DNA from 3 places in the Lacticaseibacillus salsurae genome. Region 2 is predicted to be linked to each of the others. Evidence: predicted binding sites of a transcription regulator. Region 2 holds the regulator's gene; each other region holds the start of a gene.
The links. Region 2 encodes NrdR, which represses ribonucleotide reductase genes. Its sites were predicted from a motif close to ACACNATATATNGTGT; they were not measured.
Positions count from the first base shown of each region.

Region 1: a site for NrdR is predicted at 2,227-2,242, ahead of nrdD (anaerobic ribonucleoside-triphosphate reductase). Genes of this name have one in related genera too.
Region 3: a site for NrdR is predicted at 3,047-3,062, ahead of nrdH (glutaredoxin-like protein NrdH). Genes of this name have one in related genera too.

Region 1 is NZ_BAAFZI010000041.1:11,725-18,273, forward strand. Features, by position in the region: gene nrdD (anaerobic ribonucleoside-triphosphate reductase) at 1-2,136, opposite strand, end outside; gene ACKTSG_RS10625 (hypothetical protein) at 2,387-2,557, shown strand; gene asnB (asparagine synthase (glutamine-hydrolyzing)) at 3,068-5,026, opposite strand; gene ACKTSG_RS10635 (S8 family serine peptidase) at 5,572-6,549, shown strand, end outside.
Region 2 is NZ_BAAFZI010000013.1:44,595-51,143, reverse strand. Features, by position in the region: gene thrS (threonine--tRNA ligase) at 1-339, opposite strand, end outside; gene ACKTSG_RS06100 (DUF2628 domain-containing protein) at 654-962, opposite strand; gene dnaI (primosomal protein DnaI) at 987-1,907, opposite strand; gene ACKTSG_RS06090 (replication initiation and membrane attachment family protein) at 1,907-3,268, opposite strand; gene nrdR (transcriptional regulator NrdR) at 3,367-3,843, opposite strand; gene coaE (dephospho-CoA kinase) at 3,919-4,518, opposite strand; gene mutM (DNA-formamidopyrimidine glycosylase) at 4,515-5,360, opposite strand; gene polA (DNA polymerase I) at 5,372-6,549, opposite strand, start outside.
Region 3 is NZ_BAAFZI010000001.1:72,551-79,099, forward strand. Features, by position in the region: gene ACKTSG_RS00365 (EbsA family protein) at 1-282, opposite strand, end outside; gene ACKTSG_RS00370 (ribonuclease HI family protein) at 389-775, shown strand; gene ACKTSG_RS00375 (nitroreductase family protein) at 838-1,440, opposite strand; gene cls (cardiolipin synthase) at 1,543-2,988, shown strand; gene nrdH (glutaredoxin-like protein NrdH) at 3,131-3,364, shown strand; gene ACKTSG_RS00390 (M13-type metalloendopeptidase) at 3,543-5,435, opposite strand; gene ACKTSG_RS00395 (hypothetical protein) at 5,517-5,744, opposite strand; gene ACKTSG_RS00400 (NAD(P)-dependent oxidoreductase) at 5,793-6,549, opposite strand, start outside.

The DNA of each region.
Region 1 (6,549 bases), on a different contig from region 2:
ATGGATGATCTCTTCTTGGCGGCCGTGAACCATTGGGCGCTTGTTGGGGTTACCTAAGTAGCCGCATAAGCGCTTGACCACATCACATGTGTCTGGATTGTGATTGCCGCATTGTGGGCATTCGTAGCCTTTTTCAGTAGCTTTGAATTCGCCTTTGAAGCCGCATTCGAAGCATTGGTCGATCGGCGTATTGGTGCCTAAGTAACCGACGATGTCATACCCGTAATCCCAAACTGCTTCCAAAGCCTTAGGATTTTGCTTCAAGTTAGGATATTCGCAGTAGTGAATGAAGCCGCCGGAACAATACTTAGGATAGTCTTTTTCAAAGTCGAGCTTTTCAAAAGGCGTTGGCGCTTTGCGGACATCATAGTGGAAAGAATTGGTGTAGTAATCTTTGTCCGTGATATCTTTGACCACGCCAAAACGCTTCTTATCCGCGCGGGCAAAAGTGTCAGTCAAAGATTCAGATGGTGTGGAGTAGACGGAAAAATGATAGCCGTATTCTTTTTCCCACTCAACACAATGATCATAAAGGTCTTTGACCACGTCGATAGAGAACTTCTTAGCTTCTGGATTCTTCTCCCACTCAGAGCCATAAAAGACGGTGCCAACTTCATACAACCCGATGTAGCCTAACGACACCGTGGCGCGAGAATTCTTGAACACTTCGTCGACTTTTTGATCATCAGCCAAACGCTTGCCAAACGCCCCATACTTATACAAGATCGGTGCTGATTCTGGCGTCGCTTCTTTGGCGCGTTCGACTTTATAAACCAGACCTTGCTTGCAGATCTTCAACCGCGCTTCCAAGATCTTCCAGAACTTGTCTTTGTCGCCTTTAGATTCCATGGCGATACGCGGCAGATTCAAGGTGATCACGCCTAAATTCATGCGTCCAGCGTTGACTTCTTTGCCGGTTTCAGGATCTTTCCAACCTTGTAAGAAACTGCGGCAACCCATTGGTGCTTTGAAGCTGCCAGTGAGTTCGACGATTTTGTCATAAGACAACACATCTGGGTACATGCGCTTAGTGGCACATTCCACAGCCAGTTCTTTGATATCATAGTTAGGATCGCCAGGCTTGAGGTTCAAGCCGCGCTTTAAGGTGAACACCAGCTTTGGGAAAATCGCCGTGCGCTTTTCTTTGCCTAAGCCACCAATGCGGATCTTCAAAATATCTTTTTGGATCTCGCGTTCGATCCAGTTGGTACCAAGGCCAAAGCCCACCGTGACAAAAGGCGTTTGCCCTTGCGTGGAATATAAGGTGTTCACTTGATATTCCAGGGTTTGTAAGGCATCTAAAATGTCTTTTTTGGTCCGGCGCTTGGCATATTCAGCTTTTTTGTCAGGATCATCCGTCAATTCTGCGGCTTCGATTAAATGCTTTTGGTAGTTCTTTTCGGCAAAAGGCGCCAAAACTTCATCGGTGCGATCACTGGAGCAGCCACCATATTGGGAGCTGGCGACATTGGCGATGATCTGCGTCATTTGGGTGACCGCCACTTGAATGGAGTTAGCCGGTTCAACTTCGGCGTTACCGATATTAAAGCCATGGTTCAACATTTCTTTAAAGTCGATCAAGCAACAGTTGGTTTCAGCCATAAATGGCGTGTAGTCCAAGTCATGCCAGTGAATATCGCCACGCAAATGCGCATTGGCCACTGCTGGCGGCAACATTTGCAGACCCATGGCTTTGGCCACGGCGCCGGCAGTGAGGTCGCGTTGAGTGGAAAAGACGCGAGAATCTTTGTTGGCATTTTCGTGAACCACTTCGGCATCGCGATCGATCAACTTTTGGACGTTATAGTTGACGTCAGCGCGCTTGGCACGATCGATATCGCGTTGCATGCGGTAGTCCGTATACGCTTTGCCCCAGTCATATTTATGGGCATTCAAAATCGCCTCTTCAACGACGCTTTGCACCTCCGCGATACGTACGTCTTTGTCAAAACGATCCATGATCGTCGCCACGGCATCATCCGAAATCGCTTCAATGTCGCGGTAGTCAGCTGGTGACAATGGGTCGTCAACAGACACCGCCGCTTTGGTGATGGCTCGGGTGATTTTTTGTTGGTCGAAGTCGACGATGCGACCGTCGCGCTTTTTAATGTTGATTTTGACTTTAATATCGATCATATGCAATAACCCCTCCGTAAATCTCAATGTCATTATCATACCATGAATAGGGGCCATATATTGTATGAAAATTGGAAAAATCTGTTTTTCATTCTAGATATAGTATTACATGTTATTAGCTATCTTATCAGACTTAAGCCTGATTTTACGGGCTTCTTGCGCCAAGGTCGCTGTTATAGGATATACTGAACAGGAATAACGGGCCACTTGTGGCCTCGATATCTAGTGCCTACAAAAAGGAGCCGCGCTTATGAATGCCAAAACCAAACAGATCCTGACATGGATCGTCATCGCTATTGTTGCTTTGTTGTTATTGCCAGTTGTTTCTGGGATCATTGCGTTATTGATCAAGTTAGTCTTATTCGTCGTGATCATCGGCGTGTTGTATTGGGCTTACCAAAACTTCATTGCCAAGCGCTGATCTTTGTTTTACCGGCGCTTGAACTTGAAACGCCAGTCCGCTTACCAGCAGATGGCAAGCAATCGTAACGATCAAAAAGGCGGTACCTAGTAATACTAGGTACCGCCTTTTTGATCGCCAAGTCTGCCCCCACCGATAATTCTCTGATGTGGCAACGACTCACGAATCTTCAGGTGTAGGCAGCGATCAGTACGTTGCGACGTGTAAGGTCAAGTCTGGTAACCCTGAAAGTTCAGCATCATGGCTTGATTTCACATTCGCACTGGTTTGACTATCTTCCTTAACTGATCCAGCAGATCGCGACTAGTAGGTCATGCCTACTAATGACAACACCTCGTTGAAGTATCGCTAGCTGGCAGATAGTGGCAAACGTTGAGAACGTTTGAATTTAAAACACCAGCTGGCTCAGCGCGGCATGGTGAGCCAGCCGCAGCGCCAAGTGCAAATACCCAATTCAATTCAAACAAATAACCCTTGGATCAGAAATTTCCGATCCAAGGGTTATTTTGATCAAACCAGCTTGCCGCTAGCCATCAGCTTGGCCACGTCTGGTTGAACGTGACCGTACTTTTTAACGGTGCCTTCCCAATCGATGAAGTACATCTTGTACCACAATAAGAAGGTGTACAAGACCCAGATCTGGCGGCGCCCATCGGTTTTTTCATCGAAGTTGTCTTGAAGCAGTTGTAAGATCTTAGGCTGATCAAACAGATCAGCGACCCAGTCTTCTTCAAACAACGCCCGCACGCGGTCGCAATATTTGGCTTCGCGTAACCAGGTCTTCACTGGCACTGGGAAGCCCAGCTTTGGCCGGTTGGCAAAGTCAGATGGCAAATGCTTTTCGGCGGCTTTGCGGAAGACCCACTTGGAGCCATTGGGGTTGAGTAACATGTGGCTGGGGATCGAGTTAGCCAGTTCAGCGACTTTGCGATCCAAAAATGGCACGCGCAGTTCCAAAGAATGGGCCATGGAGATCTTGTCGGCTTTTTGTAAAATGTCGTTAAGCATAAAGTGATGCAAGTCGATATATTGCATTTGCTTGAGCTCTTCGGCAGTTTCCACTTTGGCGAAATCTTTTTGGTAGATGCCATTGACCGTCAAGTTGTTCTTAAATTCTGGTTGCAACATGCTATTGGCTTGATCACTGGTGAAAATAGTCGGTTGCGCCGGATCATAAATGAACGCTTCGCCCACATAATATTCAGAAGGCTTAGCTGTCCAAGTGTACAAGTGCACCTTGCCAGGAAAAGCTGGCAAATGCTTGATGCCGCGGCCTAATGAGTAGCGCACGCCACGGGGCAATTTGTGCAAAGTGTTGGCAAACACGCGGATGACTTGCTTTTTGGTATGCATGCCGTAGTTGACATAGCCGCCGAACAATTCATCGGCGCCTTCACCAGATAAGGCGACAGTAACCTTCTTGCGAGCTAAGCGGCACAAGTACCACAACGGAATAACCGATGGGTTAGCATCTGGTTCATCCATATGGTATTGCATTTCGGCAAAGTCGTTGAAGGCTTCGTCGCCGTCAACAGTTTCCACGTTGAAGTTCAAGCCGTTTTCTTCAGCTAAACCGCGCGCCACACTGGCTTCATCAAAAGGCCCATTGTCGAAGTTCACCGAGAACACTTCATGTGGCTTCAAAACGGTGGTGACATAGCTGGAGTCGACCCCTTCTGATAAGAACGAACCCACTGGCACATCAGCGACATTGTGAAGTTTGATGGAATCCACCACTTCTTTGTCGATGGCGTCGATAGTTTCCGCTTCGGTGCGATTTTCATTCAAATCGTATTTGGCATCCCAGTATTCGTGCATGTCCAGTTTTTGATCTTTGAATTCAAACCAGTGACCAGCTGGGAAGCGGTAAACGTTCTTGAAGAAAGTTTCATCTAGATCGTTATATTGGTTCATTAAGTATGGCTTGAGGGCTCTTTTGTTGAGTTCTTTTTTGAAGTTCGGATGTTTCAAAAAGGCTTTGATCTCAGAGCCGACGATAAAGGTGTCACCATTTTGGTAATAGTAAAGCGGCTTGATGCCAAAGAAATCGCGAGCACCAAACAACGCTTTTTTGTTTTCATCGTAGATCAGGTATGCAAACATGCCGCGCACACGATCTAAAGTACCTGCCATCCCCCATTCTTCATAACCGTGAAGCAAGACTTCAGTGTCCGCTTTGGTTTTGAAAATGTGGCCAGCCGCGATCAGTTCTTCGCGCAATTCTTGGAAGTTATAGATTTCGCCGTTGAAGGTGATCACGATCGTGCCATCTTCGTTATAAATCGGCTGACCGCCACCACCAAGATCGATGATACTCAGCCGGCAGAAGCCAAGGGCGACTTCATCATTAATGTAATGCCCGCCGCCTTCACGGTTTGGCCCGCGATGACGGATCATTTCCATCATCGCTTCAATGGTGTCTTCTTTGTCCAGCACCGTTGGGTCGTCAAACGCAATAATTCCACACATGGGTAGTTTTCTCCTCCAGCTTCTCAACTATAGACTGTACCAAGATTAAGGAAAACTGACATTGGTGTCAAGCGTACATATGAAGCTTTACAGAAATAAAACAAGCGAGGCATATGCAAAGGTTCGAAAGTTAACGCTTTCTATGATAGCTGACAAACTAGTAATTGGTACTCACTTGTCCGTGTATGAGGCGATCCGAGTGTTTAATATTTTTGCTTTGCGTCATTCTCAATAGCGCCCGATCTGATCATTTTCTTTGCAAAGCGATCCACAATCCTTCTCGACTTGTGGCGTGAGACGTTTGAATCCCACTGTGGTGATTTGAATGCAGATCTTTTCCCAGCTGAACGACGGACTTGAAAACACAAAGTCCCACGACAAATCGTCCGTTTGGGGTTGACTTTGAGATTATCACCAGTTAAATTTGAATACATTGAGAAGAACGTTAGAAGATAATGTGAAGTATGTGTGAATATGCTAATTGTAATTCAGGGCATAAACTTTTTTTCGCGTCTTCCCAAACATCAACTCGAGGGGGTAATCGAATGGGAAAAAATTCGATGCAAGAAGATAAGCGCCATTATAAGATGTATAAATCAGGCTCACAGTGGATGACTGCAGCCATTATTAGCTTCGGGGCCGGGTTGATCGTATTTGGTGGTGCAGGGACAAATAGCGTCCACGCCGACACCAGCACACCAGCAGAAGTTCAAACAACACAAACAGCCGCCAAGCCAGCTGCTGATGCCACTAAGGCACCAGCAGCAGCTGAGCAAACGGCAACGGCAAAAGCCACGCCTGCTACGACGACCACGCCAGCAAAACCAGCAGCCGCTACGGATACGATGGCGCCTGCAGCGACGACCACGCCTGCTACGACTGACACCACGACGCAACCTGCTACTACCGCTACTAGCACTGCAACTAACAGTGCCGCGACAACGCCTAAGGTTGCCACTCAAACTGCCGCCAATGCCAATACTGTGGCAAATGCTTCTGACCCTGCTACGGCAACGGATGCAAACACCAAACCTGCTAACGAAGACACTTTGGACAAAGGGAATGTTCAAGGTCTTTGGGCTGAAGGGTATCAAGGCCAAGGCATGGTGGTCGCCGTGATCGATTCTGGCGTGCAAGCACATGCTGATCTGCGCTTGTCAAATGACAGCACCGCAACGATCACCAAAGCTGATGCAGAAGCACAGATCGCTAAAAAAGGTTACGGGACTTACATCAACAGCAAGATCCCATTTGCTTATGATTATTCCAACAACGATAGTATCAACACTGGTACCACGGTTTCAGGCTCGACTCATGGCGAACACGTTGCCGGGATCATTGCTGCCAATGGGACCACTGCTGATGGCGCCACTGGTGACGAAGATGCGACGGTTTACGTCAAAGGGGTCGCCCCAGAAGCACAGATTCTCGCCATGCAAGTGATCGATGAATTTCCTGATGAAAATACCAATGACATTTCCCGCGCTATCCGTGACGCCGTTGATCTCGGCGCCAATGCGATC
Region 2 (6,549 bases):
TTGCCCATTGTCTTTGTCAGTGTCATAAAAGAAGCCATCGTCTTGGGCTTCGCCTTGGCCCAAACGCACTTCTGGGAACAAGTCTTTGATCGCAGCAGCTAACACAAAAGTAGCGGTTTGACGCAAAACTTCCAAGCCGTCATCAGAATCTTTGGTGACGATCTCAAGTTCGGCATCAGCGTTCAATTGGGTATCCAAGTTGACCAATTGACCGTTGAGTTTCCCAGCGACGGCTTTTTTACCTAAGCTGATGGCGATGGACTTGGCAAAATCCAACACGGTGATGCCGGCTTCGGCATCGCGTTGGGATTTGTCTGGTAAAGTGATTGAAATTGACATATGATTTTCCCCTTTTCATTGATTCAGGAGTACAAAAAAGTCCCGGACGTCATCACTGACATCCGGGACGATTGGCTAATCGCGGTTCCACCCGACTTGAAAGTACGCATACTTTCCTCTTTGTGCGTTAACCCAGCACGGGTCGAATGAACTACGAGAAGCGGTGCGGATCAGGTCGTGTGACGTTTACAGCCAAGACGTCAGCTCTCTGTTCATGATCCTTGTAACTCCTGTCTTCGATACTTAGATTAAAACACATGGCAGATGCAGATACAAGCCCCAATTTGAAAAAAGTCTTGAAAATCGATTTTGGACTAGCCGATAAATCCGCGTTGCCGCAACAAATCAGCGCTCGTTTGATCCGTGGGCCGATAGCCTTGTTTCAACAGATCATTGATATAGATCTTGTTGTAAATGATCGCAAAAATGATCGAAATGATCGATACGGAAATGCCCCATGTGAACGTCCCAGTACCGATTTGCAAAACAGCAATGATCAAGGCCCATTTCCAGTCCCCACGAAATAACGCTGGGAAAAAACCAAAGAAAAACGTGGTCCAAGACCAGCCGATCTTGACATTTTTGATCTGGTTGGTGGCATCATGGGTTAAACTTGCGTGCATTTTTTCTCCTCCAAAGGGGTGAGATCACCCGTTGCGACGATCACGGCCACCCACTGCGATTTCAGTGGCCAAAAACTGGATCCGCGCCATGATGCGCGATGCTTTCATGGCTTCATTGTCCCCACGATCAGCCCCAGCCAAAAAGCGCTTCAACTCGTCCATGGTTTTGTTGCTCGAAAATAACGTTGGCAACTCTTCTTGCATGCGATATTGCAAAATGATCCCTAGCACTTCATCGCGGAACCAAGGGCTCAAGGCTTCTGCGCCAATATCGTCTAACATCAATACCGGTGCGACTTTGATCGCGTTGATCTTGGCTAACACTGAGTTGGTTTGGATCGCATTTTTCATTTCAACGGCATAAGTTGGCACATGCAACAGCGTCGAGCCAACGCCTTGCTCCGCTAATTCGTTGGCGATGGCACCGAGTAAATAGGTTTTACCGACGCCAAATGGTCCCGTCAAATACAGCCCTTTGTGAAAATCATGCGGCTGATCTGCGACATCGACAGTGAATTGAACCGCCGCTTGTAAAGCTTCCCCACGGTCTTTGTCGTCATAAACGGCCAAGTTGGCGTGTTGGATGGCTTTAGGCATATTGATGGCGTTGATCAAGCGCTTTTGATCTGCGAGTTTGTCCAGGGCTTGTTTTTCCGCAGTCGGCTCATAGGCCAAGTCGATTTGCCCATTGGAAACCACTAGCTCAGGTTGATAGCCTGGCGCAAAGCTGCTAATGCCTTTCAAGCGCTTATCACGTTCATTGACGAATTCATAGATCTTCGCTGCCCCACGTCTGGTGGCATCGGCTGCCAATTGGTCTTTGTGCGCCCGTAAAAAAGCTTGGACTTCAGGATCGGCGGCAGCTTTGTTGATGGCGTCATGAAACGCGCCAGTCAAATGCCGCTGATCCATTAATTTCTGCAATTCGGCATGCATATCTTTCATCAGGATTCAGATCCTTTCTTCCGCATGGCTTTGAGTCGCGCCAACCCCGCTTCGATCGATTGTTTGCTTTGCACCGAAACCGGTTTTGAAACCGGTTGGTAATCTGGTTTCATCCAATCCGGCGTATCTTCTTGGCGATTCGGCCGCCGGTTGCGGGTATTTTTGGCGGGTTGTTGGGCTTCTTTTCTGATCTGTTGCAACGCCGATTCAGGAGTGCTGACATTGGCAGTGATCCAACGCTGCACAAACCCGTTGAGCAGCGCTTGGCTCAATGAATCATAACTGCGCAAGACATAATCGATCAAAATATTCACCGTGGCTTCTGGGAACACATGGCGAGAAACCAACTCACGCAGCGCAAAGATCTCGTTTTTGCCAGCATAGGCGCGCGCATTTTTGGCCTTTTTCGTCGCTTCCAAAAACGTGCGTGGCGCTTGGCTCTTGGCACGTTTGAGTAAGTCGGCTTCTGGCGGCGTCAGATCGGCGATGGCCGAATTGGATACCGGCGTTGGCGTTGCAGGTTTGGCTTGATCCGAAAAAGCTGGCGCATCTGCTTTGCGATACGTTTGCTCCACAAATTGTCGCAACTGCCGTAAGTTCAACTTGCCTGAGATCACATCAATGGCCCGGCTGATCTGACGGGCAAATGTCGGTGGATTCAAGCCGTAAAAGCGCGCCATTTCATACAAAGCGGTGCGATTTTTGTCAAGTTCACCAGGCGCAATATTGCTGGTGGTCAACATTGACGCCAACAAGCCCCAATCATAGCCACCGTCATCATCTAAGCTGACTTCAGGCGCGGCTTTCAAGGCCAGATCTTGTTGGACTTGGCCTGCAGCAGTTGGCGTTTCCAAGACATTCGTTAAATGATACACATCCAAGAAATTCGCCGACACCTCTTGCCAATCGTCGCGGCGCACCGGATGTAAAGCAAATTCTTCTGCCAATTCGCGATATCTAGCATCCCCAACGCGATCATACAGCAACATTCCCAACAGATCGTCATTAAAAAACGCTTGCGGGGTAACTGGCGCATAAAGTTCATACGCATAATAGCGACTGATCGCATCAGTAGTGGTATAGGTTTTCATCAACCCCACTGCTTCCAAATGCACCCGCGCATCATATAGCGTATCCACGCCAATATTCAACAGATCTAATAAGCGTGTTTGCGAGCGGCGATCTGACACCAATGGTCTGGGCTTGGCTTCTTGCCATAAGCTTAGATATAACGCCATGGCCACTGGTCCGACTAAAGGTTGATACAAGCTAACGGCGACGTGTTGGTCGACGTTGCTAAAATAAGTGGCTTGGGCAACTAAATAGTCGTCTTGGGCCATGAAATTTTGTGGACGTTCCAAATCCGCGCCTCCTTTACGCTTGACACAAAAGCGCCCGACTTGTCGACCCTGAGATCAGGATCTGCAAGGCGAGCGCATGTCGCGACTGGAAAACAAGGTTACTTGTTTTCGTCTGATTGATTTTCTTTGTTCATCATGTCTTGAAGTTCTTGCATGAACACAGACATGTCTTTGAACTGACGATACACGCTGGCAAAACGAATATAAGCCACGTCATCGACATCAGAAAGTTTGCTCATCACATACTCCCCAATGGCTTGGCTTGAGACTTCATTTTCCCCAATGGCGCGCAGCTTGTTTTCGACTGACTCAACGATGCCTTGCATTTGCTCCATGGTGACCGGCCGTTTTTCAGCAGCCCGGATCAACCCTTTCAAGATCTTTTCGCGGTTGAATTCTTCGCGGGTGCCGTTTTTCTTGATAACCAGCAATGGCGTTTGTTCGACGCGCTCAAATGTGGTGAAGCGAAAACCGCAATTTTCGCATTCCCGCCGCCGCCGAATGGCTTTGCCGCCATCGGTTGGCCGCGAGTCGACCACGCGACTACTATTGTGATGACAATGTGGGCACTGCAAGCAACACACCTTCTTATCCGTTTTCAGTTATTATAACACAGCCACACCGCGACTTTCACTGGGTTTATGCATTGGCTATTGGGCCGTTAAGTGCGCGATCAGCTGGTTGACTTGCACTTCACGCATTTGCGCCCCTAGTGAGTTGTCAATGACAAAATCGGCTTGCGCCACTTTAGCCGCAAGCGGCATTTGCGAGTCGATGCGGGCTTTGGCTTGCACTTCGCTGAGGTTATCGCGCGCCATCAAGCGTTTCAATTGCAGTGGCGGCGTGATGTTGACCACCGCGACACCATCAAAATATTGTTCCCAATGCGTTTCATACATCAAGGGGATCTCGCCGACTACCAGTTTGGCGCCACTATTGACCGCTTCGTCTAACGCTTTGGTCAACGCCACGCGAATATAAGGGTGTTCAATGGCGTTGAGGTCGGCCAGCGCTTGCGGATGGCCGAACACTTTGGCGCCTAACGCTTTGCGATCAAGGGTGCCGTCTGGTTGGATCACCTCTTGGCCAAAACGCAAGGCGATTTTTTTCAGCGCCAACGAATTTGGCGCCACGATCTGCCTGGCGATCGCGTCAGCATCGATCACCGGATAGCCAGCTTGTTTAAACAAGTCAGCCACTGTACTTTTGCCACTAGCGATGCCGCCAGTTAAGCCTAATTTATATGTCAATGGATCACTCGCTTCCTTAACTTTTGGCACCCAGGGCAATAATGCGTCCCGCGTTGGCCGACTTTGGTTTTCACGATCAAGGTGCCACAGCGCACACATGGCGTGCCTTGTTTGCCATAAACGCGCAACTGGTTTTGAAAACCGCCAGTTTGTCCATCGGCGCTGATAAACGTATGTACTGTGGTACCACCAAGTTTGATCGATGCGGCTAACACGGCAATGATCTGATCATGCAAGGCATCTGCTTCGCGACGCTTCAACGTACATGCTGGTTGCATCGGGTTGATCTTTGCGCGCCACAAGGTTTCGTCGGCGTAAATATTGCCGACGCCAGCGACGACACTTTGGTCCAAAATCACCGATTTGATCGGCTTTTTGTGCTTTTGCAGCGTGTGAAAGAAAGCTTCCGCGTCAAAATCCGCCGCCGTGGGTTCTGGCCCAATGGTTTTCAACCCAGCCACTTGCATTTCGCTGCCGGTATCGCACAACTGCATCCGGCCAAATTTGCGCATATCCAAATACCGCAACTGACTGCCATCGGTAAAATCAAACCACACATGCAAAAACCGTGCTGGTGGCTCATTTGCCGTTTGGGCCAGCTGGTATTTGCCTTCCATCCGCAAATGCGACACCAATGTGAGATGGTGATCAAAGCGCAACAACAAGTACTTGCCGCGGCGATCCACTGCCGTTACTGTAGCACCAGTCAATGCTTCGGCAAACCTGGCCGAGCCGCCGATCAAGATCTTCTCCCAATTGGTGTGGACCCCACATACCGTTTTGCCAACGATCAGTTCAGACAGCGCGCGGCGCACATTTTCAACTTCTGGTAATTCCGGCATGGCTCTCCTTTCTACTTGGCGTCATACCAAGTGGGACCATAAGAGCTTTCCACTTTCAACGGCACTGCCAAGTCAACGGCGGAATCCATCACTTTTGGCACCAATTTGCCTAAAATCGGCATTTCAGCTTCTGGGCCTTCAAAAATCAGTTCATCGTGAACTTGCAACAACATGCGACTTTGCAGCTTTTGGTCTTTGAGCATTTGTTGCATGCGGATCATCGCCACTTTGATAATGTCTGCGGCAGAGCCTTGGATCGGCGTGTTCATCGCCGTGCGTTCCGCAAATTGCCGCAAGTTGAAATTGCGCGAGTGGATCTGATCCAAATAGCGCCGGCGATGGAACAAGGTTTCCACAAACCCAGTTTCACGCGCTTGGGCCACCATCTTATCCATGTATTCGCGGACTTTGGGATATTGTTCAAAATACCCATCGATGAAGGCTTTGGCTTGTTTGCGGGTGATGCCGATGTTTTTAGCCAACCCAAAATCAGAGATCCCATACACGATCCCAAAATTGGTGGCTTTGGCTTGGCGGCGCATGTCAGGCGTCACTTGGTCGGCAGAATCCAACCCAAAGATCTTCATGGCGGTGTTGGCATGGATATCGCGATCTTCTTTAAAAGCTTCTTGCATGTTGGCATCACCGGAAATGTGTGCCAAAACCCGCAACTCGATTTGCGAATAATCTGAACTGAAGATCTGCCAGCCAGCATGTGACGGCACAAAGGCTTTGCGGATCAACTTGCCATCACCGCGAGCAGGGATATTTTGCATGTTGGGATCAACTGACGATAAGCGACCAGTTTGCGTCAAGGTTTGCAAGTAGCGCGTGTGGATCTTTTGATCTGGCAATTGGGCTTTGAGCAAGCCTTTGACATAAGTGGATTGGAGCTTAGAAACGGCACGATAATCCAAAATGTCTTGCACGATCGGGTAATCATGGCTGAGTTGCTCTAAAACATCAACACTGGTGGAATAGCCAGTCTTGGTTTTTTTGATCACAGGCAAATTCAGTTTTTCAAACAAGACTTCCCCTAATTGCTTTGGCGAATTCAAGTTGAACTCAAGACCAGCTTGGCCATAGATCTTTTCTTGTAACACTTTGATGGATTGGGCATATTGCTCACCCATGGCTTGCAAGGTTTTGGCTTCAAGGGTGATGCCCACTTCTTCCATGGCGGCCAATA
Region 3 (6,549 bases), on a different contig from region 2:
CGCTTCTACGTTAATAATTGTATTAATCGGCAGCGAGATATTATTTCCAGCAAAGATTCGCCGAATGATTACCTGCTGCGAACTGATCGTCAGCTGCAAGCGCCACACTTGCACGATGGCCACTGCCAGCACTGCCACCAGCCACACCATCGGCGGCCAATACCAATAATCATACCCGCCGATTTCCATTTGAAAAATCACGCCGAGGCCGACGCCAGCTAAGATCGATCCCCAAAAAATGACGCAATCGACGCCGGTGGGTTGATAGCGATAGTTGTGCACGCGGATCCCTCCCATGAATTGTTAGTGTTAATGATACCACGACCATGAAGGCTTTTGGTGGTGTGCTACAATACAAGGGATAAAATTTCGTCAAAACGAGGTCAAGATGATCAAACTATTTACTGATGCCGCCACGCTTGGCAACCCCGGTCCTGCTGGTGCTGGGATCTTGATCGTTGCTAATGGCCAACAAGATCAAACCCATTTGACCTTGGCGCCAATGTCCAATCACGAAGCCGAATTTGTTGCCGCCATTGCCGGCTTCAAACGCCTGCAAGCATTAGGCCTGCAAGGATTGGTGAGTTTTGCCAGTGATTCCAAATTGGTGATCCAATCGCTTGATAAGGGCTACGCCAAACATTACCAAAGCCAAGTTGATGAACTGTTGGCTTTGATCGCCACATTTGATCAAGTGATCTGGCAATGGGTCCCAGAACGCGATAATCGCGGCGCCCATATGTTAGCCCAACAAGGCTTGCATGCCGCCCACTAAAAAACGCGCCGCTTCGGTTGATTCGAAGCGGCGCGTGTGCATCTGACGTGAGTTTGTTACAATTAACCTAAGACTTTGAATTGGTCTGATTTGGCCATGGTGTCTTTGTCGCCAGCAGGTGCTTTGATCTCACCAAAAGGCATTTGGGCGCGCAAGGTCCAGTTTTCTGGAATATCAAAGGCTTTGGCCACTTCGTCATCGATCAGTGGGTTGTAATGTTGCAACGAAGCACCGATGTTGTTGTTGGCTAAGGCGACCCAAGTGTTGAGTTGTGCGGAGCCTTGGCCTTGTTCAGCCCAAGTGGCAAAGTTGTCAGCATAAAGCGTGAAGTCTTTTTCCAGTTGATGCACGACTTTGGTATCGGTGAAGTACAAGATCGTGCCGTAAGCGGCTTTGAAGCTGGCAATTTTTTGCTTGGTTTTTTCATAAGCGGCTTCAGTTGGCACTTCAGACTTCAAACGCTTGACCACGATATCCCATAATTGATCATGCTTGTCGCCAAATAAGAATACGGCCCGCGTGGTTTGGGAGTTGAAAGCCGTTGGGGTGGCTTGAATGGTATCTTCTACCAAGTTCACGATGTCTTCATTTGACGCGTTGATGTTTTTGCCTAAAGCGTAAATCGAGCGCCGTTGTTGCAATAAATTCAATAAGTCTGTATTCATAATTGGGTTCCACCTTTGATTAAGTATGGTAACATTGTACCAACTTGCTTTTAGTAAGTAAAGTGAATAAGTGAAAATTAATTTTTTTGTTCGGAGGTACTCATGTCGTTATTTACTGAGCTGTTCATCCTTTTCATCATCTTGAACACCATCGGCGCCATCTTCACCGTGCTACGCTCTGTGCGGGACATCGCAACGACGTGGGCTTGGCTGTTGGTGCTGATCTTTTTGCCAGGGATCGGCTTTGTGATTTATTTATTTGTCGGCCGCCGCTTATCCGCCAAGAAAATGCGCTTGATCCAAGCCGAATACGCCAAAGCTTCTGCTGCTTTTGTCCATTTGCAAAAAGCCGCCAACGCCAAAGGCCGCTTGGTGCCTTCCACCACCAAAGCCGGCCAAGAGCTGATCAATTTATTTTTGAACTTGGCGCGCGCCCCACTGTTACATAACGATGCGGTAAAACTGTTTTATGATGGCCAAGCCAAGTTTGCTGCCTTGTTTGCCGATATCGAAGCGGCCAAAAGCGAGATCTTAGTGGAATACTACACGATCTACCCTGATGCGCTTGGCATGCAGCTGCGCGATCTGTTGATCAAAAAAGCCCAACAAGGCCTGAGCGTGCGCGTGGTGTATGATGCATGGGGGTCGATGGGCGCCAGTGCCAAATGGTGGCGGCCGTTGATCCAAGCTGGCGGCTGGGCAGAATCATATTTTTCTTCTAAGCACTTGATCGCCGATTTTCGCATGAATTATCGCCTGCATCGCAAAATCGTGGTCATCGATGAGCAGATCGGCTATATCGGCGGTTTCAACGTTGGCGATCAATATGTGTCTCGCTCGCCGAAGTTTGGCTTTTGGCGCGACACGCATTTGCGCATGGTTGGCAATACGGTGATGGCGTTAAAAATTCAATTTATCATGGATTACAACGCCACTGTCAACGCCGGCCGCCAGCTTCCTTACCCGAGTCGCCCCTTGACGGCCGCGCCTTTGCCGACTAAAGGCGCCATGCAGATCGTCGCTTCTGGGCCGGAGTCAGCGGGCCAACAGATCAAATTCGGCTATGTCAAAATGATCTCTGGGGCCACCAAGTCAGTTTGGCTACAGACGCCATATTTGATCCCTGATGACACGGTTTATGATGCGCTGATGAACACCGCCCTGGCAGGTATCGATGTGCGGGTGATGATCCCAGATATGCCAGATCACCCGTTTATTTTCCGCGCGACGCAATATTATGCCAATGCGTTGACCCGCGCTGGGGTCAAAGTATACCATTATCAAAATGGCTTCTTGCATGCCAAAACCATGGTAGTCGATGGCCATCTTGCCAGTGTCGGGTCAGCTAACTTGGACATTCGCTCCTTCAAATTGAATTTTGAAGCCAACGCCTTTATTTACGACGAAGCCATCGCCGCGCAGCTGCAACAAGCCTTTCTTGACGATCAAAAGCACGCCCGCTTGCTCACGCTAGAGGAGATCCAATCACAAAGTACTTGGCTGAAATTCAAGCAACAATTCTCGCGTTTGTTGTCGCCAATCTTGTAAAAGGCGCTTAGTGGTGGTATCCTAACGCGACCCCAGATATTGGGGGTCGTCGCTTCTCCTACTATATCTAGTGATATTTCTTGACAGTGACCACAACTGCCAGTATACTAGCTTTATCAGATAACCAAGAGAGGCGATTTTCATGAATAACGACGTCACATTATTTACTAAAAATGGTTGCCCACAGTGCCGCATGACCAAGAACTACTTGCGCACCCATGGGATCGATTTTGTGGAACACAACATCAACGATGAACCTGAATACATCGATTACTTAAAAAACAAAGGCTTCCAAGCCGTGCCTGTCCTTGAAGCAGCAGGGCTTGAAGCTTTCTCAGGCTTTCGGCCAGAGGCACTCAAGCAATTAGCCAGCTAACTAGCCCATACGCGATGCCCGCACTTTGCGGACATCGCGTATTTTTGTGCCCAAAAAGTGGACCAGACGAAGTCACTTCGGCGCGAGACCTTTTGCCCGACCTAGTCATACAAAAGGCTCTGCACCGCGATCCAAGTTCGAATCGTGGTGCAGAGCCGCTTGCTGTTTCAGCCTTTGATTACCAAATGGTGATGCGCTTGTCTGGGGCTAAGTACATCCCATCGCCTGGCTGAACGTTAAAGGTGGTGTACCAGTCAGCCAAATTCTGGACTTGCACATTGGCGCGCAGTTTGGCTGGCGCATGCACATCGATACTCAACAACAATTGCATGTACTGCTTGCGCGCTTTCATACGCCAAACTTCTGCCCAATTGACGAAAAAGGCATGCAAGTCAGTGTCATCTAAGCCTTTGGCCGTTTCTAAAGCGGCGGCTAAACCACCGGCATCAGCCATATTTTCGGATACCACCAGTTTGCCGTTGACGGGACCCGCTTCAGTTTTCAAACCATCGAATTGATCGATCATCGCTTGGGTTAAGACTTTGAAGTGATCGTAGTCCGCCGGTTGCCACCAATCCGTCAAATTCCCAAATTCATCAAATTGCGCCCCATTGTTATCAAAGCCATGCGAGATCTCATGGGCGATCACTGCCCCGATACCGCCAAGGTTTTGGCTGTCAGATTGCGACAACGCGTAAAATGGCGCTTGCAAAATCGCCGCTGGGAAGGTGATGTCATTGCGTGACGGATCGTAGCAAGCGTTGACCAAATGCCCTGGCATGGCCCATTCTGAGCGATCCACTGGTTTGGTCAATTGTTGCAAGTGATAAGCATGACGGGTTTTGGCGATTTCCGTTGCCGCCGTCAGCAAGTCCGCTTTTTCGTCAACATGCAACAAATCGTATACCGCATTGGCTTTATCTGGGTACCCCATTTTAAGCACCATGGTATCGAGTTTGACGATCGCTTTGTCTTTGGTGGATTGGGATAACCAATCAGACTTGGCCAAGCGGCGCTTATACGTGGCGATCATTTTTTCAACTAATTTGGTGACGTCAGCTTTTGCGGCTTCGCCAAAATAAGTCTTCCCATAATAAATGCCGATCGGTTCAGAAAAGACGCTGTTGGCTAAGCGATAAGCGTGCTTGATTTGCGTTGGCGCTGCGGCTAAACCAGATAAAGCGCGGGAAAAACTGCCGCCTAAGATCCGCAAGTCATCAGACAAATAGCCGGTGTTGCTGAGCAATTCAATGACATAAGCCCAGTGGGCATATTGGATGAAGGTGTCAGCATTAAACAAGTCCTTAAATTCATCCAAGAACCGCGGATCAGCCACGATCACGGTGTCAGGATGTGCTGGCAGCAAGGTGTCGGCGTATTTGGTAAAGTCAAAATCTCCGAATTTTTCCGCGACTTTGGCAAATGGGTATGGGTTGTAAGACTTGGGATAGTCAGCCCATTCTTCAGAAGATTTCACATGCTTGGCGATTTCCGCATCAAAGGCCACCGTGTCAGCCAAATATTGGGTTTGGTCTGCTGGCAACAAATCCGTTTGCGCTAGGACCTGCTTGGCCATATCTTGCCACAAGCCTAATAGTTGCGGGCCTTGAGGGTTGTCTTTGGCATAATAAGTGGTGTCTGGCAAAATCGTGCTAGGACCAGCGATCGTGAACACATTTTGGGCCGTGTTTTTCATGTCTGGTTCCACGCTAGCGGAAAATGGTAGTGGGAACAGATCCAAATCCAGTTGCGCCGCTTTGGCATTAAAGCCGGCTAAGCTGTCAACTTGATTGAAACTCACCAAGCGGTTGAGCACCGGCTGGATCCCAGCGGCATCGCGGGCATTAAAGTCAGCGGCTTTTTGGTAAAGCTTCACGGCTTCGGCAAAATATTGGTCTGGGGCGGGTTTGTCGCCTTTGGCCACCGCATCAAAATCCGCCATCAACTTTTTTTCGACGTCATCTGCCAAATCGGCAAAGCCTCCAGTTGTTGGCTTATCATCTGGGATCGTGGCAGTTTTGGCCCATTCACCATTAACGGCTTCGTATAGATCATCTTGTGGTTTCGTCATTGACAATACCCCTTTCACACTTGTGGTTGATTTCGATTATACCGCGCAAAAAGACGGCTTACCAGAGGTAAGCCGTCGAAGCTAAGCCCATTTGATGCGCACGATCGCATATTCTGCGACATGCTTGGGCCCTTTTTTGGTGGTGACTGTCACCACTGAACGGTCAGCGTAAGGTTTCACTTGTCCAGGTGTGATCGCGTCGATCACGCCAAGTAGCATCGTTTTGTCCATGGTTTTCACAATGACCGGGCGTTTGGTCAACAAAGCATCTTCAAGCAGACTGATGATTTCAGTTGTGCGTTGTGACATAGACATCCTCCTGTTCGTTGGAAACGGTTACGCCCTCAGCGTACCCTATTAATACCCCACACTCAAGTTGACTTGATGACTTTTCAACGTGCCATTTTGCGCAAATTGCGCCATATTCGGCAAGAAAATATCTGCGACTTGTTGGCGCAAATGCGTCACTTGCCCAGCGATGTGCGGCGTCACCCACACATTCGGCAACTGCCAAAGCGGCGAGGTTTGCGGCAGCGGCTCAACGCTAGCCACATCCAGCACGGCGCCTTTGAGCTGGCTGTCAAGCGCTTGGATCAACGCTGGCTCATCGACACTGGCGCCGCGGCCAACATTGATGAACAACGGCTGCTTGGCCAGCTGTGCGAAAAAGGCCTGATCAAAATATTGCTGCGTCGCCGGCGTCAAAGGCATCACATTCACGATGATGTCAGCATTTTGGGCGATGGCTTTATCCGTGGTGACTTGATCAAAATCCGCTTTTGGCAAGCCGTGCCGATCCACCCCAATGACCTTGACGCCGAATTGATGCAAGTGCTTAGCGATCATGGTGCCGATATGCCCAGTGCCATAGATCACTGCTTGTGCTTCTTGCAGCGACCACATCTGTTGTGGCCGCACCCAGCTAGTGGCCACCGGAAACATGCCATGGGCAAACGCTAAAATACCAGCGAGCACATATTCGGCGATCACTTCTGCGTGGATGCCTGCGACATTGGCCAAAAGAATATTTTGCCGCTGAAATTCTGCCAATGGCAAATAATCGACGCCTGCAGACATCGCTTGGACAAATTTCACCCGGTTAGGTTGGGCGATA